One region of the Anaerostipes rhamnosivorans genome, then DNA from elsewhere that is predicted to be linked to it. Evidence: a T-box and tRNA genes for the amino acid it is inferred to sense, from the RefSeq annotation. Region 1 holds a T-box; the other regions hold tRNA genes.
What was found. A T-box is a leader RNA that pairs with one kind of tRNA and senses whether it is charged. The one in region 1 lies ahead of aspS (aspartate--tRNA ligase), so its partner is inferred to be a tRNA-Asp.

Region 1 (10,388 bases):
GAGGATCACAGGCTCTGCGGAACTTGCCTCCTCAGGGGCAGTCCATGCGGCGGCTGAGAGGATCCAGAGTATGACATCCATCCTCCCGGATTACTCCATTCCAAACCAGGGAGCGGCATTGGGCACTTCCGTGTCCGGGATCTTTGGGGGGATCGCAGTGATTCTTCTGTGTGCCAGTCTCTGCTGGCTGCTTCGGCTGTTTGGAAGGAAAGGAAGACATGAGCAAAATCAGTGAGGCCGTCCATGAGCTCCATCATTTGGATGCTATGGCCTCAGGAGACGGATGGATCAACAGGATCCATCCCCTTTGCAAGCTGTTGGTGACGGTCTGGTACATCGCTCTTACCATGTCATTTCAGGTTTATGATCTGACAGGAACCTTGAGTATGGTCCTTTATCCTCTGACCATGATGACGGCGGGGGGAGTTCCGGTCAGGAGAAGCCTTAAAAAGTTAAAGCCGGTGTTGCTGCTGGTCTGTGTCGTGGGAATCGCCAATCCCTTTATTGACCGGAGCGTGTTGTTTCAGCTGGGTGCCGTCCCGGTAACGGGAGGGATGGTATCTATGGCTACCCTGATGATGAAAGGGGTGTTTGCGGTGCTGGCTTCTTATCTGCTGATCTTGACCACATCTATGGAAAGCATCTGTTATGCCTTGCGCCTGATCCACATCCCCAAAATGATGGTGACTATGGTATTGCTCATTTACCGTTACATCATCGTACTGCTCAAAGAAGCAGAACGGATTTCACAGGCATATGCCCTGCGGGCGCCGGACCAGAAGGGGATCCGTTATCATGCATGGGGCCCGCTGCTGGGACAGCTTTTGCTCAGGAGTATTGACCGGGCCCAGACAGTCTATGAGAGTATGACGCTCAGGGGATACGACGGCAGCTTTTATCCAGCAGAGAGAAGGAAAGCGGATACAAAGAGTCTGGCTTTTCTGGCAGGATGGATCTGTCTGACTTTTATGCTCAGGTATATTCCTGTGTTCAGGCTTATCGGAACAGTATTTGGGTAATCTGTGGAGGGATTATGAACAGTGTAGAATTAAAGGGCCTCACTTTTTCTTATGAAAGGAAGGCTGCAGAGAACAGAAACAACGTGTTGACTGATATCAGCTTTTCAGCAGCCGAAGGGGAAACGATCGGTTTGATCGGAGCCAACGGAGCAGGGAAGTCGACCCTTTTGAAACTGCTGGTCGGGCTCCTGGCAGACTACAAGGGAGACATAAAGATTGGCGGGACCAGGGTGGAGAAGAGTTCTCTGGCTCATATCAGGAGAAAGACAGGGTATGTATTCCAGGACTCGGAAAGCCAGCTTTTTATGTCCACCGTATACGAGGACGTGGCGTTTGCGCCGCGCAATTATGGCCTCTCAGAGGAAGAGGTAAAAAAACGGACAATCCGTGCGCTGGAAAATGTCCATATGGAACAGATGAAAGAAAAGCAGATCTACAGGCTGTCCGGAGGGCAGAAGAAGCTGGCCTCCATTGCCACCATCCTGTCCATGGAGCCTGATGTGATCCTGTTAGACGAACCGTCTGTAGCCCTGGACCCGAGAAACAGGAGGAATCTGATCCGGGTCCTCAATGAACTGCCAGGGACAAAGATCATCGCTTCCCATGACCTGGATTTTATTTATGATACATGCAAAAGGGTTATACTGATTTCAGACGGCAGGATTACTGCTGACGGGCCGGCAGAAGAATTATTAAAAGACAAAGTACTTCTGGAACACAACGGACTGGAGCTTCCGCTGTCATTTTCCAGAGCACGGTAAGGAGGAATAAATCATGACCATAGCAGAGGTGAGCAAAAGGTACGATATTTCCGCAGATACGCTGCGGTACTACGAGAGAATCGGGCTGATCCCGCCCGTTCCGAGAAAGCCTAACGGTATCAGGGATTATGATGAGGAATCCTGCCAGTGGGTGGGGCTGATGAAGTGTATGAGGAAAGCAGGAGTCCAGATCGAGGCACTGATCGAGTACGTGGAGCTGTTCCGGCAGGGGGATGAGACCATCAGTGCAAGGAAAGACATTCTCGTGGAACAGAGGAGACGCCTTGTTCAGAAAATGGACGACATGCAGGAAACTCTGGAGCGTTTGAACTATAAGATCGAGAAGTACGAACAGGGAAAGATGACGGTGAAACATCAGCTTCAGGAGAAGAAGAAACAAAAGGAATGACCGATAAAGTGACCGATAAAGAGAATATAGGAGAAGGCTGCCGATATCAAATTCGGCAGCCTGTTTTGATTATGGAAAATATCTACAAATTTTATTGCTGTACCTCTGTTTTCTCACAGATACACAGAAAAGAAAAGTTGTCCGCAGTCCGCTCAACCGGCCTGGCATCCAGTGTGATTCCGATGGTGCTGTTTTCAGGCAGACAGATCTGCAGGGAGGTGCTATAAGCAGTGCGGCAGTCCATGGCATGTAAAAGTTTCTCTTTTACATCCTGTATCTGTGGTTCATCAGAACAGAAAAAAGCTTGCCCGGTGAGAGCTTGTTCCAGCGTCTGGAGAGTATACCCGTATTGCTCAAAGAAGCCTGTAGAAAGCAGCTTGAACTTAATGTCTCCATTTTCTACCCCAAGCAGGGAGACACTCTCAGGGAGATACTCCAGCAGATGTTCCATCTGGCTGCGGAGGCTGACTGATTCGGAGATATCCATGATCACTCCCTGCAAAAACCGTTTTCCCTGATATTTCATGTATTTGCTCTGATCAACGATCCATATGTATCCATGTTTGCTGAGCATCCGGTATTCAAGATTCGTGCTCTCATCTTTTTGTTCAAGCTCTACTACGCCGTTTGAAACGAGAGCACGGTCATCAGGATGTACCATGTTCATAAACTTGTTGTCAAAGCGGTCCTGAATTTCTTCTCGGGTGTAACCGAAAATCTGTAAAAACCGGTTACTCACATAGAGGAATTCAAAACCAGGCGTGTCGGCACACCGATGATAGCCACCCGGCATGTCATTATTTAAAAAAACCAGCTCCTTGTTCTTGCGCATGAGCATACTGTTCCGTTCGGCCAGCTGAAGCTGTACACCCATAGGTTCTGAAATATCCGTACATGCGCTGATAATGGCAAGCCGTCCGTCCTCAGCCTCGATCACTTTGCCTTTGTCCAAGGTCCAGAACCAGGTGCCGTCCTTTTTCGGCATCCGGTAGGTGGTCGTATATTCAAGCCCGGCATAGTATTCCGGACCGATATCCTTGGCAACCTGCTCCCGGTCATCGGGATGGATCGTGTTGATGACCTTGCCATCAATCGCCCTCTCAAGCTCTTCAAAGGAATCGTAATCCAGCAGCCGCACCATCTCGTGGTTGGCAAAGTAAAGAGGAAAACCGTCTTCGCAGTAGCCGCCGATCATACCGCCGGGGGACATCTGGGCAAAAATAGAGGCAGCGGTACGCCGGTTATCTTCTGTGAGTTTCATAAAGGAAGGGTCGTTTTCCGAGATATGGACAACCGCTGAGAGTGCCCGCTGAGACGCAGCCAGCCTCTGTTCTCTGAGCTTCTGCTCCGTTACGTCGCTTACAGAACCATAGTACAGCCTTTGGTCGTCCTGTTCTTTCAGCAGATAAACATGCATATGCAGCCAGATGGTATCCCCATTGTCCTTGAGACGGCGCACGTCGGTTTCTGCCCCGTTTAATATGCTGCAGTCAGCACGGTCAAACAGATCGAAAACGGCTTCATGGTCTGCTTTATAAATACTTTCAATAATGGATTGGCGCTGTTCTTCGAGATCCACAGAGTTGGTCCCTGTGATCTTAAAGTACTGTTCGTTGGCCCGCACCAGCTCCACCTTTTTTCCGTGAACATTGTAGAAGGCAACACCGCCCATGATATTGTTGAGCAGGGTCTCACTGAACACATTCTCATTTAACAGTTCTTTGATGTGCAGGCGTTCCAGCTGGCGGGCTTTGATACCCCGAAGATCCAGATTGTTTTCATCCGCGAGGAGAGGCTCAAACACTTTCATAGGCATAGGATGATAAAAGTAATAACCCTGGCCGTAGGTACATCCCATATCCAGGAGATAATTCATCTGTTCTTTTGTTTCTACACCCTCTGCTATGATCTTAAGTCCCATAAAGCGGGCCATACTGATAATGGCTTCCAGGATGCCGTAGCCTTTTCCCGCACTCTGCTCGTCCATCTCAAGAAACTTCATATCAATTTTCAGCACATCCACATTTACATCCTTGAGCATATTTAAGGAGGAATAACCGCTGCCGAAATCATCCATCAGCACAGTAAATCCAGAGGCACGGAGCTTTACGATGGTGTCATTGATCAGTTCGTATTCTTCCGCGTAGGCGCTCTCTGTGATTTCAATTTCTATGAGGCTTTGATCCAGGCTGTATTTTTGGACCAGATCCTGAAACGTCTTTACAATGTCCAGAGAGTAGATATCAACTCTGGAAACATTGACAGAGATGGGGATGGCTTTGTGTCCCAGGTCGATCCAATGCCTAACGGACCTGCACACCAGATCCCACACATAGAGATCCAGATTAGTGATAAATCCATTGCGTTCCAGCAAAGGGATAAAATCGCCCGGAGGGATCATGCCGCGCTGCGGATGAATCCAACGCACCAGGGATTCCAGGCCGATGATCTTACCGGTGGCCATGTTGCATTTCGGCTGAGCATAAAAAGTGAATTCTTCTTGTTCCAGTGCATGCTGGATCTCAGAAAGAAGAATGTGGTTGTTTTTCATCTTCTGCATCATACGGCTGTCATACCGGCAGGACCGTTGATTGTAATTTCCTTTGACGGAAGACATGGCGATCGCTGCCCGATCATACATGGTCCTGACAGGGGTATGGCAGTCTGAGATGCTGTACAGGCCAAAAGCAGGAAGAAAACCTACATTGCCCTGATAATTTTTTATATATCCCATGATCTGATGCTGAAGGCGGGCAATCGAAGCATGGTCATCGGGAAGAATGATACAGAAATCATCATCTCCCATATAACCTGCGATCCCTCCGTGTTCATTCTGCGCATTTTTAAGATGGCTGCCGATGTCGATTAGGAATTGGTCACCGGCTTTCTGCCCGTACCATTCATTAAAAAGTTTGAAATGCTCTATATCGATGGCCATCAGACAATAGGGCTTGTCACCCGAATGCTTAAGAAATTCACTGGCCTTTTGAAGGAAAATATTTTTTCTGTACAAGCCGGTCAGATAGTCAATGGAATTGGATGGTTTTATTTTACTGTCCTGAGAGACCAAACTGCTTAACTCTTTTTGCTTCTGTTCTTGGATATCCTGGACAAAACAAAAAATAATCTCATCGCCGTTCTCGCTGTGTCTGATTGGGACTGCGGTCTGGGAAACCCAGCAGTAACTGCCGTCAGTTTTTTTCTTTCGGAACTGTCCAAGCAGCAAGGGGGAAGGGGTAGCATCCTCCAGCCGTTCTGCAATGGTATCTAGATTCCAAAAATCCAGAAAAGCAGCGGTGTCCTCAGAGTGGATCATATGGCGGGCTGTATCCTTAAGCAGTTCTGACAGAGACCCATCTTCTGCTAAATTGACATATTTATTAGACCTATGATACAGGGTCTTGTAGGTATTTTTTGTTAGGTTTAGTTCAAAAAGTTCGTCATAAGTAGACAGATCGGTTAGGTTATAAAACAGATTTTTATTCCCCTCATAAATCGATCTGGACAGGAGTACATGGCAGACTCCGGCATCGGGCCAGCTGATCGTACCAGTATTTACTTCCACCCATTGATTCAGCTTTTTGTTATAAAACAGAGTGCTTTCATTGTCCGGTACATTCAGAGGGCAGCCGCAGCAGGGGGAATCTTCCGCACAAAAAGTCTCATAACAGATATCACCGCAGCAGATCTCGGGAAAAATCTGTTGAAGTTCTCTGTTAAAGTGAACAATTCTGTAATTTTGGTCAATAATATAGATACTGGTTTCAGAAGTAAAATTTTTTGGATTCATATACCTGTTCCTGTCAGACAACTTCACTATAATTTTCACTACTATTATAGTATTTTTTAGTGAAACCAGTCAATGAAATGTATGACATTTTCCACATGATTTCCGTTCGGCTCTTAGAATGCCTCACTCCAATCATGTAGAAAATGGACGTAATGTCTGATGGAGAAGGGCTTCTGTCAAAAAGGAGCAACTTTTCGAAAGTTATTCACCACTATTTCCGTCGCGCTTTTGAAATGCGCTCCTCCAATAGTGGTAAATAACTTTCGTGGAGCAGCCCCTTTTGACTCACATCAACCTACATTTTATATGCCTTCTGATTAGTACAATTCAAAAGAACAACAGCCATCTCCAGCAGACATTACGTCCATTTTCACCAGTTCGGAGGCCTTGCATTCGAAGGGACGTTAGTTTTTCTTCTTGAAGTAAAGACTCGTAGGCGGTGCGCACTGCGCAGTGAGGCTGTCTGAGCGCCAGCGAGTTCCGAACGGGCCGCCGGAGAGGCTTTGCTGAAAGTTAGAAAATCTTACGTCCCTGAGACAGCAAGCCGGAGAACTGGTGAAAATGTCATAGAAATAAGCGAAAAGGGTCAGAAATAATTTGACAAAGAGGATGAAGCTGAATTATAATAATCCAAAAAGCGTGAATGAAGAAAAGTAACATAGATTATCGCTTCCAGTGAACGGGAGACAGTGGAAACCCCGCAGAGTGAATTTATGTGAAGAACACTTCGGAGCTGCAATCTGAACGTCCAAAGGATCAGTAGGTGCGCCGCAGGCTGTGCGTTATTCAGCATACCAGAGAGGCTGCTTTGGCGGCAAAACAGGTGGTACCGCGGACTTTACAGTTGTTCGTCCTGAAATGAACTTTTAGGATGGGCAGCTTTTTTTGTTACATTAATAAAAGAATGAATTATGCAAACGATTTGAAGTAAAAGGAGAAAAAAATGTCAGATATGTACCGCAGCAAAACAATGGATCAGATTTCCGAAGGCGATATCGGGTCCCAGTTAAAGATCGCCGGATGGGTGGAAAACATCCGTGACCACGGCGGAGTGTCATTTATTGATTTAAGAGACATGTACGGTGTGATGCAGGTCGTGTTAAGAGACGGGGATCTTCTGAAAGATGTAAGGAAGGAAGAATGCCTTTCAATTGAAGGAGTCATTGAAGAACGTGATGAGGAAACCTACAACCCTAAGATCCCTACAGGAACCATTGAGCTGGAGGCACACAAGATCAACGTGCTGGGAAAAGTATACACAGACCTGCCGTTTGAGGTGTCAAGTTCCAAGGAAATCCGTGAGGATGTCCGCCTAAAATACCGTTATTTAGATCTAAGAAACCGCAAAGTAAAAGATAATATCAAGTTCCGGTCGGAAGTCATCAGCTTTCTGAGAAAAAAGATGGACGATCTTGGATTTATGGAAATCCAGACACCAATTCTCTGTGCATCCTCTCCGGAAGGCGCAAGGGATTATATCGTGCCTTCCAGAAAATATAAGGGCCAGTTTTATGCACTGCCTCAGGCACCGCAGCAGTATAAGCAGCTCCTGATGGTGTCCGGCATTGACAAATACTATCAAGTGGCACCTTGCTTCAGGGATGAGGATGCCCGTGCTGACCGTTCTCCGGGAGAGTTCTACCAGCTGGATTTTGAGATGAGCTTTGCGACCCAGGAAGATGTATTTAAGATTGGTGAGGAAGTTTTAGCTGAGACATTTAAGAAGTTTGCGCCGGAAGGTTCTAGCGTAACAGAGACACCGTTTCCAGTGATCAGCTACGAGCAGGCGATGCTGGAATTCGGTACAGACAAACCGGACCTGAGAAATCCACTGCGAATTGTGGACGTAACAGACTTTTTCCAGAGATGTACCTTCAAACCGTTCCACGACAAGACTGTGAGAGCAATCAAGGTCCATGCAAACCTGTCTAAGGGATTCCATGAAAAGCTTCTGAAGTTTGCCCAGTCTATCGGTATGGCAGGTCTTGGATACCTGGAAGTAAAAGAGGACATGACCTATAAAGGGCCGATCGATAAATTTATCCCGGATGACATGAAGAAAGAGCTGGCTGACACTGCAGCACTTGAGGCCGGAGATGTGATCTTCTTTATCGCAGCCAGTGAAAAGCTCGCATGCCAGTTTGCAGGACAGATCAGGGATGAGCTTGCGGCACGTCTGGATCTCTGCGAAAAAGACGCATACCGCTTCTGTTATATCAACGACTTCCCGATGTACGAGAAGGATGAGGAGACAGGCCAGACTGCCTTCACCCACAATCCATTCTCCATGCCGCAGGGAGGTTTAGAGGCATTGAATGAAAAGGATCCTCTGGATATCCTGGCTTACCAGTATGATATCGTGTGCAACGGAGTGGAACTGTCCTCCGGAGCCGTGAGAAATCATGATCTGGACGTTATGGTCAAAGCATTTGAGATCGCAGGATATAATGAGGAGACACTGAAAGAAAAGTTTGGGGCTCTCTATAATGCGTTCCAGTTCGGGGCACCTCCTCATGCAGGAATGGCACCTGGAATTGACCGGATGCTCATGCTTTTAAGAAATGAAGAAAATATCCGTGAAGTCATCGCCTTCCCGATGAGCGGAACTGCACAGGATCTTATGTGCGGGGCTCCGGGAGAAGTGTCAGAGCTTCAGCTTCGTGAGACACATATTAAAGTCAGAGATTAAGTGTGGTATTTTCCACATGGTTTCCGTTCGGCTTTTAGAATGCCTCACACCAAACATATAAAAAATCTAGAAAGAGTAACGAGTAAAGCCGTACATTCAGAAATGAATGTGCGGCTTTCTGCATATAAATGGTAAATGAATAAGCAATTTACGGGAGGAAGCCTTTTTGGGAACTCTTCTTCAGATCATATTCATCAACCTGGTAGTGTCCTTTGACAATATCGGAGTCATTGCCCTTGCCACCAGGGGGCTTTCAGAACACCGTGCAAAGGCTGCCAGGAATCTGGGAGTCTGGCTTTCAATTTTACTCAAAATGATCTTTACGGGGATCATTGGTTTTTTATTTCGTATTCCATGGCTGCATATCCGGATCATTGGCGGAGCCATGCTGTTATATGTGACTTACACAATGCTTAAAAACAGCCCGGAACCTGGCCAGGCAGAATATAAACAAAATGAAAAGGATAATTTTTGGATGGCCATTGTATCTATTGTGGCAGCCGACGTGAGCATGAGTTTTGACAATGTCCTGGCAATCCTGGGAATCGTCTCAAAAGACGGCACTGCCATGGGGATAAACGACCTGCTGCTGATCTTTGCAGGCCTTGCCCTGTGTGTACCTGTACTCCTCTGGTTCAGCGGAACAATCGCCGGATGGATGGAAGAATTCCCAATTCTCAATGACATCTGTGCGGGATACCTCGTGTACACTGGCGTGCGGATGATGATGGAGGATGAGTTTGTCTCTCTGTTCCTGCAGGAGATCAACTTTTCCATTGCAGGTCCGTGTGCCGCACTGGCCGGAATCCTTGTGGCATGTTTCAAAATATTTTCCGAAGAGAAAGAGTTTACCTATCACTGCGGAAAAATATTGATCGTCTGCATGACTGCTCTGGCCGCCTATGCGGTCATGGATCTGGCCGTTCTCTCTTATCTGAGCACAGACCCCTCACCAAAAGGGATTGAGCTGAGTCTGGAGGCACTGTACGGATTCGTGCCAAAGGGAGTCAATGCAGTCCATCTGACCTCCATGTCATCGGGTATCCTGGAACTGTGTGTCGCTGTCTATGCCGCGGATGTCATGAAAAGATTTGAGCACAGGCCCTTTTTAACAAAGTTCTTCCAGACAGAGCGGACACTGCTGCGTCTGCTTGCCTTTGAGACATTGATCTATGCGGCGGGGCTTACGTTAAATTTCGGTTTGGGAAAACTGAACCCATGGGTGTTTCTAAGCGGCTTTATTTTTGAGCTTTTGCAGCTCAGTGTTTACGCAGCTGTGTTCTGTATGTTCTGTTCCCGCTGCAAAAACAAAGCATTGGGACTGGGACTGAGTTTCTTGTTCCTGTTACTGGAAGCCGTTATCTCCTCGGTTTTGATGCTGGATGAGACCAGTATCCTGGCGGGTATGTTTCCGAATTATTACCTGGAAAACCTGGAGGCCCATATGAATGACCTGATCTTTGTCATGCGGGGGATCTTTATGTCGGCACTTTATATCATGCCTGCCCTGTGGATCGGTTCCGGCAGGGTGAGAAGGTGATAACACACAAAGTTGGCATGGTTTTTGCTCTATAAATTATATTATGGAACAGTGTATCAGAGGGAAATTGTACCACAGTGTCTTCCTTGAGTTTATGTATTGAATTCGGTACAATATAGGAAAATACAGATACAAATGAGGAGTGCAGAGGGAGAAGGATATGAATCGGAAGGAGAAGAT
Region 2 (9,545 bases), 1.0 Mb from region 1:
AAACCTTGTGGGAATGAGCGGGGACCACCCCGTAAGGCTAAATACTCCTTAGTGACCGATAGCGCATAGTACTGTGAAGGAAAGGTGAAAAGGACCCCGGGAGGGGAGTGAAAGAGAACCTGAAACCCTATGTTTACAAGCTGTGGAACCTCCTTTTGAGAGGAACTGCGTACTTTTTGTAGAACGGTCCGGCGAGTTACCCGTACTGGCAAGGTTAAGGACTTAAGGTCTGGAGCCGAAGTGAAAGCGAGCGTTAAGAGCGCGTTTTAAGTCAGTGAGGGTAGACCCGAAACCGGGTGACCTATCCATGTCCAGGTTGAAGCTTCCGTAAGAGGAAGTGGAGGACCGAACCCACATCCGTTGAAAAGGGTGGGGATGAGGTGTGGATAGCGGAGAAATTCCAATCGAACCCGGAGATAGCTGGTTCTCCTCGAAATAGCTTTAGGGCTAGCCTCTGGTAAGAGTCTGGTGGAGGTAGAGCACTGAATTGTCTAGGGGGCGTCAAAGCTTACCAAAACATATCAAACTCCGAATGCCATACAGATGATGCCAGGGAGTCAGACTGTACGAGATAAGTTGGACAGTCGAAAGGGAAACAGCCCAGACCACCAGCTAAGGTCCCAAAGTACGTGTTAAGTGGAAAAGGATGTGGGATTTCAGAGACAACTAGGACGTTGGCTTAGAAGCAGCCATACATTGAAAGAGTGCGTAATAGCTCACTAGTCGAGAGATCCTGCGCCGAAAATGTCCGGGGCTAAAACACGACACCGAAGCTGTGGAATGTATTGATACATTGGTAGAGGAGCATTGTAAACGGGATGAAGCCATACCGTAAGGAGTGGTGGACTGTTTAGAAGAGAGAATGCCGGAATGAGTAGCGAGAGGAAGGTGAGAATCCTTCCGGCCGAATATCTAAGGTTTCCAGAGTAAAGCTGATCTGCTCTGGGTAAGTCGGGACCTAAGGCGAGGGCGAGAGCCGTAGTCGATGGACAACTGGTTGAAATTCCAGTACCGCATAAAAACAGAACTGTGGGGACACAGAAGGGAAATGGGAGCCAGGAATGGAAAGACTGGCGCAAGCAGAGGAGCCGTATGGGAGGAAAATCCCTCATGCAAGGCAAAGCTGTGACGCGGACCGAACAAAAGTAGGGAAGCCCAGGCCCCCGGCTGTCAAGAAAAGCCACTATTGTTTTTTATGCGCCCGTACCGTAAACCGACACAGGTGGATGAGGAGAGAATCCTAAGGCCGACGGGAGAAGTGTTGTTAAGGAACTCGGCAAAATGACTCCGTAACTTCGGGAGAAGGAGTGCCATCGAAAGATGGCCGCAGAGAATTGGCCCAAGCAACTGTTTAGCAAAAACACAGGTCTATGCAAAACCGCAAGGTGAAGTATATGGGCTGACGCCTGCCCGGTGCTGGAAGGTTAAGGGGAGGGCTTAGCGAGTGATCGCGAAGGTCTGAACTTAAGCCCCAGTAAACGGCGGCCGTAACTATAACGGTCCTAAGGTAGCGAAATTCCTTGTCGGGTAAGTTCCGACCCGCACGAAAGGCGTAATGATTTGGGCACTGTCTCAACAACACACCCGGTGAAATTGAAATACCAGTGAAGATGCTGGTTACCTGCGCCAGGACGGAAAGACCCCATGGAGCTTTACTCCAGCTTGATACTGGGATTCGGTACTGCATGTACAGGATAGGTGGGAGGCTGTGAAGGAAGGACGCCAGTCCTTCTGGAGCCGCTGTTGGGATACCACCCTTGCAGTATTGGATTTCTAACCAACAGCCGTGATCCGGCTGGGGGACAATGTCAGGTGGGGAGTTTGACTGGGGCGGTCGCCTCCGAAAGGGTATCGGAGGCGCTCAAAGGTCTTCTCAGAATGGTCGGAAACCATTCGCAGAGTGCAAAGGCAGAAGAAGGCTTGACTGTGACACCGACGGGTGGAGCAGGTACGAAAGTAGGACTTAGTGATCCGGTGGTATAACGTGGGATTGCCATCGCTCAACGGATAAAAGCTACCCTGGGGATAACAGGCTTATCACTCCCAAGAGTTCACATCGACGGAGTGGTTTGGCACCTCGATGTCGGCTCATCGCATCCTGGAGCTGTAGCAGGTTCCAAGGGTTGGGCTGTTCGCCCATTAAAGCGGTACGCGAGCTGGGTTCAGAACGTCGTGAGACAGTTCGGTCCCTATCCGGCGCAGGCGGAGGAAATTTGATAGGAGCTGTCCTTAGTACGAGAGGACCGGGATGGACGGACCACTGGTGGATCTGTTGTATTACCAAATGCATAGCAGAGTAGCCAAGTCTGGAAGGGATAAACGCTGAAGGCATCTAAGCGTGAAGCCCCCCTAAAGATAAGATTTCCCATAGAGTAATCTAGTAAGACCCCTTGAAGACGACGAGGTAGATAGGGCAGAGGTGGAAGTGCGGCAACGTATGGAGCTGACTGTTACTAATCGGTCGAGGCTTTAACCAAAGAAGGTAAGGAAGATGTTTGATGAAAGGTTCTGTATGTAGTTTTGAAGGTATACCCAAAGGGCATCCCGTATCTTAAGTCCATCGGACGATGTATTATAAGGTATATTGAATATTCGAAAGCCAAAAGGCAGAGAATAGAAGAGAATGATCCTCGATAGCTCAGTAGGTAGAGCGCACGGCTGTTAACCGTGTTGTCGCTGGTTCGAGCCCAGCTCGGGGAGGTCGGAACACTGAGTGAGAGGGAGTCGGAAGGCAGAACTTGAGGTTAGTGAAAGAAAGGCCGTGAAGCGGTCAGAGAAACAAGGCTCCATGGTCAAGTGGTTAAGACACCGCCCTTTCACGGCGGTAACACGGGTTCAAATCCCGTTGGAGTCATTTAAGAATTATATTTCGCCGTTGTGGCTCAATTGGCAGAGCAGCTGATTTGTAATCAGCAGGTTACCGGTTCAAGTCCGGTCAACGGCTTCATACACTTGGACATAAGTGGTGAGAAGATAAGGACCTTTAGCTCAGTTGGTTAGAGCAATCGGCTCATAACCGATCGGTCCGGGGTTCGAGTCCCCGAGGGTCCATTTGTATAGAGTAAAGTTTTGGCCCGGTGGCTCAGCTGGTTAGAGCGCCGCCCTGTCACGGCGGAGGTCGTGGGTTCGAACCCCATCCGGGTCGTTTCTTTTATAGTTTATATAAGAGAGAATTTCATATTGTGGGATCATAGCTCAGCTGGGAGAGCATCTGCCTTACAAGCAGAGGGTCATAGGTTCGAGCCCTATTGGTCCCATTTCGGGAGAATTTCTCCTAGAATGCCGTTGTGGCGGAACTGGCAGACGCACAGGACTTAAAATCCTGCGGGACTTATACTCCCGTACCGGTTCGATTCCGGTCAACGGCATTGAGCACTAAGTATTATACTAGTGTTGGTTAATTTTATATGTGGGCGTAGCTCAGCTGGATAGAGCGTCTGGCTACGGACCAGAAGGTCGGGAGTTCGAATCTTCTCGCCCACGTAAAGTTCCTTATAGATTTAAATCTATAAGGAACTTTTTTTGTTGTTGACTTTAGTCTATTGAGCAGGTAACGAAGTGTCTGCGAAATAAAAAACCACCTGCTATGCAGGTGAGTTGGGGGAAAGCTTAAGCTTCAAGCAAAAACCCTCCTATGATAAGATTTAAAAAGGTTCGCCAACCAAAAAATAAGATCATAGGAGGGATCCAAATGGACAATAACAGTCTATCACATACAACGTGGAATTGTAAATATCATGTAGTTTTTGCACCAAAGTATCGAAGAAAGATAATCTATGGACAGATCAAGAAGGATGTGGCAAACATACTGAGCATGTTATGCAAACGAAAGGAGATCGAGATCATAGAAGCGGAATGCTGCAGGGACCATGTCCATATGCTGAACAAGATACCACCCAAATACAGTGTGTCACAGATCATGGGATACCTGAAAGGAAAAAGTTCGCTGATGATATTTGACCGGCATGCAAATCTGAAATACAAGTATGGGAATCGACATTTCTGGTGTAGAGGATATTACGTAGATACAGCAGGTAAAAATGCAAAAAAAGATAGAGGAATATATAAAGAAACAGCTACAAGAGGACATCGAATACGACCAAATGACCCTGAAAGAATACATCGACCCGTTTACGGGTGAGCCAGTAAAGTAGGGGGAAGAGAGGCCCGTTAACGGGCACCCGGAGAACGAAGTGTGGTTGGCGGACCGGATCAGAGCATCTTTAGATGCAAGACAAGTAACGGTCCCTTATAGGGACAGGACAAACTACCGGCTGAGCCGGTAGTCCTGATTCAGTCAGACTGTTAATGAATCTTGCCTATCCGTTTGGAATCATCTCTGCACTATATACTTTTCTCACAAAAGTAAGTATTCTACGAAAAAAATGACATAAAAAATCCTTTTTTGTATAGTGAAAGGTTTACTTTACAGAATTGTTGTGGTATAATTCATAACTGTGAATGAAATGTAACAATACTGTAATAAACATAAAATTAATATAAAATATTGAAGTAGGAAGGTAACATCTTTATGAAGTCAATAATAAAGAAGACAGCCATTTGCATGCTTGTCTTTTCTATGATATTAACGTCAGGATTAGCGGTACCGAAAAAAGAAGTAAAAGCGGCACAGAGTACATACAGCGGCAGAATCTGGAAATCATGGGTGAAACTCAGAAAGTCTAAATCCAAAAAGTCCAAAGTAATCCGCAAAATCTCCAAGGGAGAATCTGTACAGGTGCATTACACAAGCGGTAAATGGAGAAAGGTTACATACAAAGGCAAGACAGGATTTGTCTTAAAGAAATATGTTTATATTAATACAAATGCTCCCCGGTTAAGCGGAAGCGCAGAAGAAAAAGGGCAGACAGTTGCATCCTTTGCACAGCGTTTTGTGGGTAACCCATATGTATGGGGAGGAACCAACTTAAACAGCGGGGCAGACTGTTCCGGTTTTGTCGGAGGAGTATACCGTTCCTTTGGATATAAACTGCCAAGAACATCTTCCGATCTCAGGAGTGCAGGAAGAAAGGTAGCTTATAAGGACAAACAGCCGGGAGATTTGATCTGCTACAGCGGTCATGTAGCCATGTACATAGGTAACGGCAAGATCGTCCATGCCAGCACAAGAAAAACAGGAATCAAGATTTCTCCAAAAGCTAACTATAGAAAAGTACTTGCTGTAAGGAGAATCGTAACAGAATAGATCATTTAAAATGTGCAAGAGAGATCCTGCACATTTTTTTCATGTCATAGGAAATTCCTACGGAACCTCCTATGACATGAAAAACGCTCCGCGAGGATGCACACAAAATGCGTAAGGAAATCATTTGACTACGTCAAATCGCATTTGGCGCGCAAAGCGGAACAAGTCCCTTATGATTGGGGGATTTAGGGAGTTGAAGCGGACTTGTCCGCTTTGTTCTGTTTAAAATTAGGAGGAGACCATGAAATCATTGTTATTTGTCAACGGATGCATCAGAGAGGAAGAGTCCAGGACTTTAGTGCTGGCAAGGCAGTTCCTTAATTGTCTGGAAGGAAAATATGAAGTGTCAGAGGTGAGCGGCCTGAGCATTCCTTTGGATCTGGGAGCTCTCAAAAAGAGGGATCAGCTGGCGGCTGAATCTAAATGGGAAGATCCTGTTTTTGACCAGGCAAGGAGGTTCAAAGAGGCAGACAGGATTGTTCTGGCAGCCCCGTTCTGGGAAGGGACATTTCCGGCAGCGGTGCACGCTTATCTGGAGCAGGTCTGTGTTACCGGATTTACCTTTGGTTACCGTGAGGACGGAAAAGCAGAAGGATACTGCAGGGCAGACAGGGCTGTATTCTTTTCAACCAGGGGAGGAATTTACTCTGGGGGAGAAAATAAAAAAGATGACCACGCTGAAAACTTCCTTACATCGATCTTCCGGATGTTGGGAATACCAAGGACAGATACGGTGGCTGCAGAAGGGCTTGATATTATAGGGAATGACGTGGATGCTATTATGGAACAGGCTGCTGGACGAGCAAAGATGCTGGCAGTGGACTTCTAGCCAGAGCATATCTGATTCTTTTCCAGAACATGGTCAGATTTACTTGAAAAAGGGCGTAAAATGCGGTTATATAAATATATAAAATTCAAAAGACAAGAAGAGAGGCGGCAGTCATGTTAAACGTAGAACATTTATCTTACCATATAACAGAAAACGGTGCGGATACCCAGATACTTAAGGATGTCAGCTTCTCCGTCAACGATGGGGAGATGCTGGTGATCACCGGCCCCAACGGCGGAGGAAAGTCCACTATAGCCAAGATCCTTATGGGGATCGAGAAAGCCAGTGCCGGGAAGATCTCTCTGGACGGGGAAGACATTACAAAGTATTCCATTGACCAGAGGGCGGATGCAGGGATCGGATTTGCATTTCAGCAGCCACCGAGATTCAAGGGGCTGACAGCTTCCAGGCTGCTTTCCCTTGCAGCAGGTGAGACACTTCCGGATGAGCGCTGCTGTGAATTGCTGAGCAGTGTGGGGCTCTGCGGAATGGAATACAAAGAGAGAGAAGTGGATGCCACATTGTCAGGCGGGGAGATGAAAAGAATCGAGATTGCCACAGTGTTTGCGAAGGACCATAAAATCTGTATTTTTGATGAGCCTGAGGCAGGCATCGATCTTTGGAGCTTTGCTATGCTGATCAAAGAATTTGAAAAGATCCACAAAGAAAACAAAGCGAGCTTGATCCTGATCTCACATCAGGAGAGGATCATCCGGATGGCAGACCGTATTATGATCATACGGGACGGGCAGGTCCAGGAGATCGGAGCAAAGGAAGAGGTGTATCCGCACCTTATGGCGGAAGAGTCTGAAGAGCAGTGTGCCTGCATGCATGAATAGGGAGGAATGGACATGAAATTAGATCAGATAACTGCAGGAGTGCTTGAGGCCATTGACGGTCAGGGATTTGTACAGAAGGGCGCTTATAATTTAAGGCAGAACGGACAGGCCTTGTGCCATGGAGACAGTGAGAATATCAGGATCGTAAGAAAAGAGGACAAGCCGGGGATCGATATATTTATCAGCGGGCAGACAAAGGGAGAGTCCGTGCATATTCCGGTTGTCGTATCTGCCTCTGGGATGACGGATGTGGTGTATAATGATTTTTACATTGAAGATGGCGCAGATGTCCTAATTGTGGCAGGATGCGGCATACACAATGATGGGGATCAGGAGAGCAGGCATGACGGTATCCATGCATTCCATGTAGGAAGCCATGCCAATGTAAAATATGAAGAGAGACATTACGGGGAAGGGGACGGTACCGGAGGAAGAGTCTTAAACCCCGTGACCAAGATTTATGTGGAGGAAGACTCTGTCTTTACCTTAGACACCACACAGATCAAGGGCGTGGATTCTACAGTCCGGGAAACCCATGTGGAGATGGGAGAGGGATCCAAGCTGTATGTACTTGAAAAGCTCATGACCCATGGAAACCAGCAGGCGGTCTCCAATATGGATATACAGTTAAACGGACAGGAGAGCTCTGCACAAATCATTTCAAGGTCTGTTGCCAAGGGCACATCCACACAAGTCTTCCATCCGAAGGCCATCGGAAATGCATTGTGCCACGCCCATGTTCAGTGTGATTCAATTATCATGGATGAGGCAAAGATCAGTTCCATCCCTGAGATCAATGCCAACCATGTGGATGCACAGATCATACATGAGGCGGCCATCGGACGGATCAACAGCGATCAGCTGATCAAGCTGCGCACCTTCGGGATGACAGAGGAAGAGGCGGAAGCAGTGATCATTGAAGACTTTTTGAAGTAAGGGGTTACAGGTAAGGGGGAGTATCAGGATGCTGGAATCAAGGGAGAATTATCTCGAGGCAATTTTGATGTTGAAGCAGGAAATAGGGCAGGTACGTTCTATAGATATTGCCAGAAAGCTAAGTTACAGCAAGGCGAGTGTCAGCCGGGCAGTAGGAATTTTAAAAAATGGCGGTTATATTACCGTGGATGCAAAAGGGTATATCTCTCTTACAGCTGAAGGCTTAGCAAAGGCAGAGGCTATCTATGAGAGACACAGGACATTGACGTCATTTTTTATGGAGATTGCAGGGGTACCGGAACATGTGGCAGAAGAAGATGCCTGCAGATGTGAACATGTGCTGAGTAAACAGACTTTCCAGGGAATCAAGATGTACTTGAATGAAAATGGCGTGTGCTGAAGAAAACGTGTATAATATAGATACAGAAACTTATCAGTGATACAAGGAGGTTTTGACATGGAATTGACAGCAGGAATCAAAGGCAGCCAGGAAATGACCGCGAGGGCGGAACACTCCGCAAACAACGTAGGAGACGGAATGCTGGATGTATTTTCAACACCGTCCATGATCGCACTGATGGAGAAGACGGCATGGGCCAGCATAGAACCGTATTTAGATGATGGGGTTGGGACTGTTGGGACACAGATGAATGTCAAACATCAGGCAGCTACGCCCATCGGCAAAAAGATCCGCTGTGAGAGTGAACTGATACAGGCAGACGGAAGAAGGCTTGTATTTACAGTGAAGGCATATGATGAGGCAGGACAGATCGGAGAGGGGGAGCATGAGCGCTTCATCGTGCAGAAGGAAAAGTTTCAGGAGAAAGCACTTCATAGATAAGGAGGTAGCACTATGGGAAGACTTGAAGGAAAGGTAGCGATCATAACAGGAGGCAACTCCGGAGTAGGAGAACAGGCGGCAAAAAGATTTGCAAAAGAGGGAGCCAAGGTTATTATCACTGCCAGAAGGAAGGAAAAGCTGGAGGCTGTGGAGGCAGATATCAAGGCTGACGGTGGGACAGTGTTGGCACTTCAGGGAGATATATCGGTCCCTGAGGATGGAAAACGGATGGTAGATGCAGCCGTAGAGCATTTCGGTACTTTGGATATCCTTGTGAACAATGCAGGGGTATTGGACGAGGGACTGCTTCCTATCGACAGAGTTGCGGATAGCGAGATCGACAAGATCGTGGACATCAACACAAAAGGAACGATGTATTTTATCCGTGCGGCTCTTGAGGTCATGTTAAAGAATAAGAGCGGATCGATTATTAATGTGGCCAGTATTGCTGGGGTAAACGGAGGCGGTGGAGCTGCTTATGTGGCTTCCAAAGCTGCTGTGCTGGGTATTACCAAGCATACGGCTATGCGGTGCGCAAAGGATGGTATACGGTGCAATGCCCTTTGTCCAGGCATGATCAAGACCCCGATGACAGCGGGGCAGACAATGGAGACCATGGATCCGGATATGATGGGTGCCATGGCGCTGCACTCTGATCTACAGAGACCTGCCTGCTCTGCAGAGGATGTCGCAAATTCGATTCTGTTTCTGGCAAGCGATGAAGCTGCGCCGATCACAGGACAATGCATTGTAATGGATTACGGTGCTAATCTTTAATAAAACAGGCTCAGGGACCTTCCATAAAAGAAGGTCCCTGTTTTTGTTCATTATACGTAAAAGTTATTATGTATCAGGCAGCTCTGAACAATAGCAGATATGGTTTTCCCCTTTCTT
Region 3 (9,330 bases), 450 kb from region 1:
AGGACCCCGGGAGGGGAGTGAAAGAGAACCTGAAACCCTATGTTTACAAGCTGTGGAACCTCCTTTTGAGAGGAACTGCGTACTTTTTGTAGAACGGTCCGGCGAGTTACCCGTACTGGCAAGGTTAAGGACTTAAGGTCTGGAGCCGAAGTGAAAGCGAGCGTTAAGAGCGCGTTTTAAGTCAGTGAGGGTAGACCCGAAACCGGGTGACCTATCCATGTCCAGGTTGAAGCTTCCGTAAGAGGAAGTGGAGGACCGAACCCACATCCGTTGAAAAGGGTGGGGATGAGGTGTGGATAGCGGAGAAATTCCAATCGAACCCGGAGATAGCTGGTTCTCCTCGAAATAGCTTTAGGGCTAGCCTCTGGTAAGAGTCTGGTGGAGGTAGAGCACTGAATTGTCTAGGGGGCGTCAAAGCTTACCAAAACATATCAAACTCCGAATGCCATACAGATGATGCCAGGGAGTCAGACTGTACGAGATAAGTTGGACAGTCGAAAGGGAAACAGCCCAGACCACCAGCTAAGGTCCCAAAGTACGTGTTAAGTGGAAAAGGATGTGGGATTTCAGAGACAACTAGGACGTTGGCTTAGAAGCAGCCATACATTGAAAGAGTGCGTAATAGCTCACTAGTCGAGAGATCCTGCGCCGAAAATGTCCGGGGCTAAAACACGACACCGAAGCTGTGGAATGTATTGATACATTGGTAGAGGAGCATTGTAAACGGGATGAAGCCATACCGTAAGGAGTGGTGGACTGTTTAGAAGAGAGAATGCCGGAATGAGTAGCGAGAGGAAGGTGAGAATCCTTCCGGCCGAATATCTAAGGTTTCCAGAGTAAAGCTGATCTGCTCTGGGTAAGTCGGGACCTAAGGCGAGGGCGAGAGCCGTAGTCGATGGACAACTGGTTGAAATTCCAGTACCGCATAAAAACAGAACTGTGGGGACACAGAAGGGAAATGGGAGCCAGGAATGGAAAGACTGGCGCAAGCAGAGGAGCCGTATGGGAGGAAAATCCCTCATGCAAGGCAAAGCTGTGACGCGGACCGAACAAAAGTAGGGAAGCCCAGGCCCCCGGCTGTCAAGAAAAGCCACTATTGTTTTTTATGCGCCCGTACCGTAAACCGACACAGGTGGATGAGGAGAGAATCCTAAGGCCGACGGGAGAAGTGTTGTTAAGGAACTCGGCAAAATGACTCCGTAACTTCGGGAGAAGGAGTGCCATCGAAAGATGGCCGCAGAGAATTGGCCCAAGCAACTGTTTAGCAAAAACACAGGTCTATGCAAAACCGCAAGGTGAAGTATATGGGCTGACGCCTGCCCGGTGCTGGAAGGTTAAGGGGAGGGCTTAGCGAGTGATCGCGAAGGTCTGAACTTAAGCCCCAGTAAACGGCGGCCGTAACTATAACGGTCCTAAGGTAGCGAAATTCCTTGTCGGGTAAGTTCCGACCCGCACGAAAGGCGTAATGATTTGGGCACTGTCTCAACAACACACCCGGTGAAATTGAAATACCAGTGAAGATGCTGGTTACCTGCGCCAGGACGGAAAGACCCCATGGAGCTTTACTCCAGCTTGATACTGGGATTCGGTACTGCATGTACAGGATAGGTGGGAGGCTGTGAAGGAAGGACGCCAGTCCTTCTGGAGCCGCTGTTGGGATACCACCCTTGCAGTATTGGATTTCTAACCAACAGCCGTGATCCGGCTGGGGGACAATGTCAGGTGGGGAGTTTGACTGGGGCGGTCGCCTCCGAAAGGGTATCGGAGGCGCTCAAAGGTCTTCTCAGAATGGTCGGAAACCATTCGCAGAGTGCAAAGGCAGAAGAAGGCTTGACTGTGACACCGACGGGTGGAGCAGGTACGAAAGTAGGACTTAGTGATCCGGTGGTATAACGTGGGATTGCCATCGCTCAACGGATAAAAGCTACCCTGGGGATAACAGGCTTATCACTCCCAAGAGTTCACATCGACGGAGTGGTTTGGCACCTCGATGTCGGCTCATCGCATCCTGGAGCTGTAGCAGGTTCCAAGGGTTGGGCTGTTCGCCCATTAAAGCGGTACGCGAGCTGGGTTCAGAACGTCGTGAGACAGTTCGGTCCCTATCCGGCGCAGGCGGAGGAAATTTGATAGGAGCTGTCCTTAGTACGAGAGGACCGGGATGGACGGACCACTGGTGGATCTGTTGTATTACCAAATGCATAGCAGAGTAGCCAAGTCTGGAAGGGATAAACGCTGAAGGCATCTAAGCGTGAAGCCCCCCTAAAGATAAGATTTCCCATAGAGTAATCTAGTAAGACCCCTTGAAGACGACGAGGTAGATAGGGCAGAGGTGGAAGTGCGGCAACGTATGGAGCTGACTGTTACTAATCGGTCGAGGCTTTAACCAAAGAAGGTAAGGAAGATGTTTGATGAAAGGTTCTGTATGTAGTTTTGAAGGTATATTTTGTATCTCAACATAAAAAATGAAACATAAGAAATAAAAACTGTATTGGTTCTTACTTCTTAGTTTTTGTTTTTTGTAAAGATTTGGCCCGGTGGCTCAGCCGGTTAGAGCGCCGCCCTGTCACGGCGGAGGTCGTGGGTTCGATTCCCATCCGGGTCGCTTTTCCTTATTATTAAGGATTTATATATAAATTTGGGATCATAGCTCAGCTGGGAGAGCATCTGCCTTACAAGCAGAGGGTCATAGGTTCGAGCCCTATTGGTCCCATTTTTTATCAGCCGTTGTGGCTCAATTGGCAGAGCAGCTGATTTGTAATCAGCAGGTTACCGGTTCAAGTCCGGTCAACGGCTCTCATAGAAGCATATAAAATGCATTTTTATGTTTGAGTTTTATGCTGAAATGGTATAATATATGAGTATGGTGGGATTCCCGAGTGGCCAAAGGGGGCAGACTGTAAATCTGTTGGCAACGCCTTCGAAGGTTCGAATCCTTCTCCCACCATTTTAGCGCGGGGTGGAGCAGTCTGGTAGCTCGTCGGGCTCATAACCCGAAGGTCGTTGGTTCAAATCCGGCCCCCGCAACTTCCAGTTGCATTTAAGTGTGCACATATTAAAATAAATAAGGCTGGTCATTTATGGTCAGAATTATTTATTTTTAATGTTTTATAGGCAGAAATGCCTTGAACAGAGAATTTCTTTATTCTAAGTACACGGACTGATTAAGTTAATACACCTGCCCAGATAGCTCAGTCGGTAGAGCAGAGGACTGAAAATCCTCGTGTCGCTGGTTCGATTCCGGCTCTGGGCATCTTAAAGTTCTGATATGATCAGGACTTTTTTTTGTTCCATAGGAAAGTTCTCTCTATGGAACAAAAAAGCCCTCCGGGCATGATGCACACAAATGCGTGAGGAAAAAGGTCTTGGAATCTCCTCTGTGTCTATGATAGAATAGGATAAAATGAGGCTAAATAAAACATATGAATTATCCTATTTATGATAAATTAAAACAACTGAATAAGGAAGACGTTTATCCATTTCATATGCCAGGACATAAAAGGCAGAAGCAATCTATTATGGAAGGCGATGCCGTCTTTGCGCTGGATACTACAGAAATCACTGGTTTTGATGACCTGCATCATCCGGAAGGCATGATTAAAGAATCAATGGAGTATGTCCGACATATATATGGAAGTAAGGAAAGTTATTTCCTGATCAACAGCAGCACTGCGGGGATTTTGTCGGCTGTAACTGCGGCTTGCAGATACGGGGACAAGATTCTAATCAGCAGGAATTGCCATAAGTCTGTATATCATGCGATATCCCTGCTGGGCCTTCGTCCTGTCTACTTATATCCAGACATTAAACAGGATATTTGCACTGGTATTACATCATATCAGGTTAGGGAGATTCTCAACCGGGAAAATGGGATCAAAGCTGCGGTAATTGTATCTCCCACTTATGAAGGGATCGTTTCAGATATTAGAGGGATTGCCAAAGTGCTCCATGAACGTAACGTTCCGCTGATTGTAGATGAGGCCCACGGGGCCCATTTCATATTCCACAGTAGATTTCCGGAAAGCGCGGTTTCACAGGGGGCGGATGCAGTAATCCAGAGCCTGCACAAGACTTTGCCTTCTTTGACACAGACCGGCCTTTTACACATTTGCGGCAGCCGCATAAGAAAAAGAGAAATAGAACAGGCTTTAACTACATTCCAGAGCAGCAGTCCATCCTATATTTTAATGGCATCGATTGATTACTGCGTCAGGAAATGTGCTGGCAGCCCCCAGCTTTTTGAGGATTATATACAGAATTTGAAAGAGATTCGGACAAGGCTGGACCAAATGAGGCATCTCAAGCTATTGAAAACAGATGATCCTGGAAAACTGGTGATCCAGACCGGAAATACAGATTTGACCGGAAAAAAGTTGTTTGATATTTTAAGGATGCAGTATAAAATGGAGTTGGAGATGTCCGAGATCCCGTACGCAATTGCAATGACCAGCATATGTGACTCAAGGGAGGCATTGGACCGGCTGTGCAGTGCACTGATAGAAATAGACGGCAGCTTGAAGGATACTGAAGAAAATCATGAAACTTTTAATATAATAAATGAGTTGGTTTTGACTCCTTATGAGGCAAAAATCAGGGATAGAAAACGGATACGCTTAGAGCAGGCAGCCGGAGAGATCAGTGCGGAATATGTATTTTTGTATCCTCCGGGTATTCCTGTGATCGTACCGGGAGAGAGGATTTCAGGAGACGCCATAAAGAAAATACTGAAGTACCGGGAACAAAAAATGAATCTGATCGGCCTCGATGAGGAGCATATTTATACAGTGGATGAAAGGGTTTGACATGGGAATATTTATAACAATGGAAGGACCGGACGGTGCCGGGAAGTCTACACAGATTGATTTACTAAGAGGCTACTTATTGGAGAGAGGGTATGATATAATAGTATGCAGGGAACCAGGCGGTACAGTTATCAGCGAAGCGATCCGGGAAGTCATTCTTAATAAGGATTACAAAAACATGGGGCATATGACGGAGCTTCTTTTATATGCGGCGGCCAGGGCCCAGTTGGTGGAAGAAGTGATACAGCCTGCTCTGGAGGAGGGAAAAGTGGTCATCTGTGACCGGTTTATTGAGTCCTCGGCAGTATATCAGGGAATCGCAAGAGGGATGGGAATTGATCTGGTATATGAGATCAACCAGTTTGCAGTGGGCAGCACCATGCCCGATATCACTATTCTTTTGGATATTGATGCTGAGACTGGCATCGGAAGAAAGAAAAAGCAGGCAGAACTGGACCGGATGGAATCAGAGAAGCTGGAATTCCATAAGAAGGTTGTAGAGGGTTACCGGCTTTTGGCCGAGAGAGATAAGAATAGAATGGTTAAGATTGACGGAAGGAATTCCATAGAGGAGATTCACCGTCAGATAAAGGGAGCAGTTAATAATACCTTATTAAGGGATGGAAGAGGATGCGATGAAGAGTTTTGATAACGTGGTTGGGCATAAGAAGATTATTCAACATTTTGAAGAGGCTGTTCAGACCGGGCAGATTTCACATGCATATCTGTTGAATGGTGAAGACGGTTCAGGAAAGATGACTTTGGCGAAGGCCTTTGCCAAAACGTTACTGTGTGAATCCCATGACGGCTGTGGTGAGTGCACGGCCTGCCGCCAGGTGGATACAGGGAATCACCCGGACCTGATTTACATTACACATGAAAAGTATGAGATCCGCGTGGATGAGATCCGAAAGGGAATTAATGAGACGATCGGCATTAAACCGTACAGCAGTGACTATAAGATCTATGTTGTGGATGATGCGGACCGTATGAATGTTGGAGCCCAGAATGCTCTGCTAAAAACGTTGGAGGAACCGCCGGAGTATGCAGTGATCCTGCTTTTGACAAACAACAAGGACCGCCTTTTGGAGACGATTCTGTCACGGTGTGTATGCATGTCACTGGGAACGGTTCCTGAGGATCAGATCCGTGAGTATTTGCAAAAGAATACAGATGCAGATGAGGACATGGTTGATTTCGCAGTGTCGTTTTCATTGGGGAATTTGGGGAAAGCTATCCATGTAGCCACAACAAAAGAGTTTCACGATATGCTCAATGAGGCACTGGGGATGCTTGGTTATATCCATCATGTTGAGCTTCATGAGATGATTTCTTATCTGAAGACATTGACTAAATACAAAGAACAGATTTATGATTTTCTTGACATTATGACAGACTGGTACAGGGATATGCTGATTCTGAAAACTACAGGGTCTGTCAATCACCTGATTTTTAAGGACAAGTACCGCCAGCTGAAGGAACAGGAGATTTATATTACATTTGAAGGCCTGACCCATATCATGGATGAGATACAAAAGGCCAGAGTACGCCTGAACGCGAACGTGAATTTTGAAGTGACCATGGAGATGTTGCTTCTTACGATGAAGGAGAATGGAAAAGTATGGTAGAAGTAGTTGGGGTGCGTTTCCGGACTGCCGGGAAAGTATATTTTTTTGACCCAAAGAAATTCGATATAAAACAGGGTGACCATGTTATTGTGGAGACTGCCCGCGGTGTGGAATACGGCAGGGTTGTCATTGCAAGAAAGAAGGTAGAAAAGGATTCTATCTCCGACGAATTAAAGCCAGTGCTGAGAATTGCCACAAAGGAAGATAGGGAAGCTGCCCTTGAGAATATGAAAAAGGAAAAAGAAGCGTTTTCAATCTGTACCCAGAAGATCCGTGAACATAAACTTGAGATGAAACTGGTAGCTACAGAGTATACGTTTGATAACAATAAGGTGTTGTTTTATTTTACGGCAGATGGAAGAGTTGACTTTAGGGAATTGGTAAAAGACCTTGCATCTATCTTTAGAACAAGGATTGAGCTTCGCCAGATTGGTGTGAGAGATGAAGCCAAGATGCTGGGAGGGATCGGAATCTGCGGTAGAGCACTGTGTTGCAGTTCTTATCTGTCAGAGTTTATTCCGGTTTCTATTAAGATGGCTAAAGAACAGAGCCTATCTCTGAATCCAACAAAGATTTCAGGGGTCTGCGGGCGTCTGATGTGCTGTCTGAAAAACGAGCAGGAGACTTACGAATATTTGAACAAAAAGCTTCCGAACATCGGGGATGTGGTGAAAACTGCGGACGGCCGTACCGGTGAAGTACAGAGAGTCAATATCTTAAGGCAGAACGTGAAGCTGATCGTAGTAGATGACAATGGGGATAAAGAGATCGTTGAGTATAAGCTGGATGACCTGAACTATCACCCAAAAGGCGGAAGAAAAAGACGGGGAAAGGGCAATCAGAAGAATTATGAAAATTGAGCTTCAAGATGGGGAACGTCTGGACGATCTGGGCATCAAGGGTTATCAGATCATTCAAAAAAGAGATGGATTCTGTTTTGGAATGGACGCGGTTCTTTTGTCCTCCTTTGTCAAAGTAAAAAGGGGAGGGAAGGTACTGGATCTGGGTACTGGAACCGGTATTCTTCCTATTCTTCTGGAGGCTAAGACACCGGGCAGACATTTCACAGGGCTGGAGATCCAGAGTGAGATGGCCAGGATGGCAGAGAGAAGTGCTGCAGCAAACGGCCTGGAAGAAAAGATTGAGATCGTAGAAGGCGACATTACCAAGGCTTCTACGATTTTTTCACATGACAGTTTTGATGTGGTCACATCCAATCCGCCTTACATGGTTGACGATCATGGACTCAAGAATCCTAATGGGGCAAAAGCCATAGCCAGACACGAGATCCTGTGCAAGTTTGAGGATGTGTCAAAGGCTGCCAGGGTCCTTTTAAAGCACAGCGGAAGTTTGTTTTTAGTTCACCGGAGCTACCGGCTGGCAGAGATACTTCACTGCCTGAGAGAAGACGGCTTGGAACCAAAGAGGATCCGTTTTGTCTATCCCTATAGGGATAAGGAGTCTAATATTTTTCTTCTGGAGGCAGTGAAAGGCGGAAGATCCAGAATGAAGGTGGAACCGCCTTTGATCATCTATGAAAAACAGGGCCAGTATACAAAAGAAATTTACGAGATCTATGGATGGAAGCCAGGGGAGGTTTAAATGGCAGGAACATTATATCTATGTGCGACACCGATCGGTAACCTGGAAGATATAACATTCCGGGTATTGGAAACTTTAAAAAACGCAGACCTGATTGCCGCAGAAGATACCAGACACAGTATCAAGCTTTTGAATCATTTTGAGATTAAGACTAAAATGACCAGCTATCACGAATATAACCGGGTGGAGAAGGCACGTTACCTTGTGAAACTTTTAAGTGAGGGAAAAGACATCGCGTTGATCACGGATGCAGGGACTCCGGGGATTTCTGATCCGGGGGAGGAATTGGTGAAGCAGTGTCATGAAAATGGGATTCCAGTGACAGCCCTTCCCGGGGCATGCGCTCTGATCAATGCCCTGATCATTTCAGGACAGCCTACCAGACGGTTTTGCTTTGAGGCATTCCTGCCTGCAGATAAAAAGGAACGGGCTATGGTTTTAAGCCAGCTGAAGGATGAAACAAGAACCATAATCCTGTATGAGGCTCCCCACCGTATGATGAAAACTCTGGAGGAGCTGTATGACGCATTGGGCAACAGAAAGATGACAGTCTGTCGGGAACTGACAAAGAAGCATGAGACAGCGTTTGTTTCAAATATAGAAGAAGTGATTGCGTATTATAGTGAGCATCCGGTAAAGGGAGAATGTGTTCTGGTGATCCAGGGGAGGACCTTTCAGGAGATTGTGAAAGAAAGTCAGGAACAGTATCAGGAATTGGACTTGATGGAACACATGGAAACCTATATGAAAAGAGGCTACACGCAGAAAGAGGCTATGAAGCTGGTAGCCAAGGACCGGGGAGTTGGAAAGAGGGACGTGTACCAAGAATTGCTGAAATATAAAGAGCAGTAATTTAAAAAGAGACATATGAACGTTCATATGTCTCCTAAATATCATCTTTCATTTTATTCTGCAACATTTAAACCAGCAAGCTTGGCTAATTCAATGATAGAACTTTTTGAAACTTTTTTGCCTTTGTACTCAACGAGATCATCCATTTCGCCAGTAAAGATGTCCGCTGGATTGTACTTTTTCAATATGATGGTATCTTCGTCAACGAAGATCTCAAGGGGATCCCTCTCATTCACATCCAGATTACGTCTTAACTCAATTGGTAAAGTAATACGTCCTAGCTCATCAAGCTTTCTTACAATACCTGTACTCTTCATATTCGCTTCCCTCCTTGCAAATTAGTAAACTACTATACCTAACAATATCATACCTCAGAAAGCTTGTCAAATCCGGGCTTTGAAGCATATTACCTTAACACAGGGAATAGGATAAAGTATGAAAGAAAAAGG

Region 2: it encodes a tRNA-Asp, which carries the amino acid that the T-box ahead of aspS (aspartate--tRNA ligase) is inferred to sense. The anticodon was not compared.
Region 3: it encodes a tRNA-Asp, which carries the amino acid that the T-box ahead of aspS (aspartate--tRNA ligase) is inferred to sense. The anticodon was not compared.

Annotation. Positions count from the first base shown of each region.
Region 1 covers NZ_CP040058.1:546,822-557,209, forward strand. Annotated here, with positions in the region: gene AR1Y2_RS02755 (energy-coupling factor ABC transporter permease) at 1-235, shown strand, start outside; gene cbiQ (cobalt ECF transporter T component CbiQ) at 219-1,019, shown strand; gene AR1Y2_RS02765 (energy-coupling factor ABC transporter ATP-binding protein) at 1,034-1,780, shown strand; gene AR1Y2_RS02770 (MerR family transcriptional regulator) at 1,794-2,189, shown strand; gene AR1Y2_RS02775 (EAL domain-containing protein) at 2,281-5,979, opposite strand; T-box leader at 6,611-6,838, shown strand; gene aspS (aspartate--tRNA ligase) at 6,923-8,668, shown strand; gene AR1Y2_RS02785 (YjbE family putative metal transport protein) at 8,835-10,208, shown strand; gene AR1Y2_RS02790 (sigma 54-interacting transcriptional regulator) at 10,369-10,388, shown strand, end outside.
Region 2 covers NZ_CP040058.1:3,140,404-3,149,948, reverse strand. Annotated here, with positions in the region: rRNA gene AR1Y2_RS15525 (23S ribosomal RNA) at 1-2,477, shown strand, start outside; tRNA gene AR1Y2_RS15520 (tRNA-Asn) at 2,628-2,700, shown strand; tRNA gene AR1Y2_RS15515 (tRNA-Glu) at 2,783-2,854, shown strand; tRNA gene AR1Y2_RS15510 (tRNA-Thr) at 2,872-2,944, shown strand; tRNA gene AR1Y2_RS15505 (tRNA-Ile) at 2,978-3,051, shown strand; tRNA gene AR1Y2_RS15500 (tRNA-Asp) at 3,072-3,145, shown strand; tRNA gene AR1Y2_RS15495 (tRNA-Val) at 3,185-3,257, shown strand; tRNA gene AR1Y2_RS15490 (tRNA-Leu) at 3,282-3,368, shown strand; tRNA gene AR1Y2_RS15485 (tRNA-Arg) at 3,410-3,483, shown strand; partial or broken gene tnpA (IS200/IS605 family transposase) at 3,692-4,154, shown strand; gene AR1Y2_RS15475 (C40 family peptidase) at 4,532-5,206, shown strand; gene AR1Y2_RS15470 (NAD(P)H-dependent oxidoreductase) at 5,448-6,035, shown strand; gene AR1Y2_RS15465 (ABC transporter ATP-binding protein) at 6,149-6,874, shown strand; gene AR1Y2_RS15460 (SufB/SufD family protein) at 6,887-7,810, shown strand; gene AR1Y2_RS15455 (metal-dependent transcriptional regulator) at 7,839-8,210, shown strand; gene AR1Y2_RS15450 (thioesterase family protein) at 8,268-8,651, shown strand; gene AR1Y2_RS15445 (SDR family NAD(P)-dependent oxidoreductase) at 8,664-9,428, shown strand; gene AR1Y2_RS15440 (diguanylate cyclase domain-containing protein) at 9,495-9,545, opposite strand, start outside.
Region 3 covers NZ_CP040058.1:95,428-104,757, forward strand. Annotated here, with positions in the region: rRNA gene AR1Y2_RS00470 (23S ribosomal RNA) at 1-2,387, shown strand, start outside; tRNA gene AR1Y2_RS00475 (tRNA-Asp) at 2,529-2,602, shown strand; tRNA gene AR1Y2_RS00480 (tRNA-Val) at 2,638-2,710, shown strand; tRNA gene AR1Y2_RS00485 (tRNA-Thr) at 2,721-2,793, shown strand; tRNA gene AR1Y2_RS00490 (tRNA-Tyr) at 2,863-2,944, shown strand; tRNA gene AR1Y2_RS00495 (tRNA-Met) at 2,951-3,024, shown strand; tRNA gene AR1Y2_RS00500 (tRNA-Phe) at 3,178-3,250, shown strand; gene AR1Y2_RS00505 (aminotransferase class I/II-fold pyridoxal phosphate-dependent enzyme) at 3,420-4,799, shown strand; gene tmk (dTMP kinase) at 4,801-5,448, shown strand; gene holB (DNA polymerase III subunit delta') at 5,435-6,427, shown strand; gene AR1Y2_RS00520 (PSP1 domain-containing protein) at 6,421-7,287, shown strand; gene AR1Y2_RS00525 (tRNA1(Val) (adenine(37)-N6)-methyltransferase) at 7,277-8,029, shown strand; gene rsmI (16S rRNA (cytidine(1402)-2'-O)-methyltransferase) at 8,030-8,881, shown strand; gene AR1Y2_RS00535 (AbrB/MazE/SpoVT family DNA-binding domain-containing protein) at 8,935-9,198, opposite strand.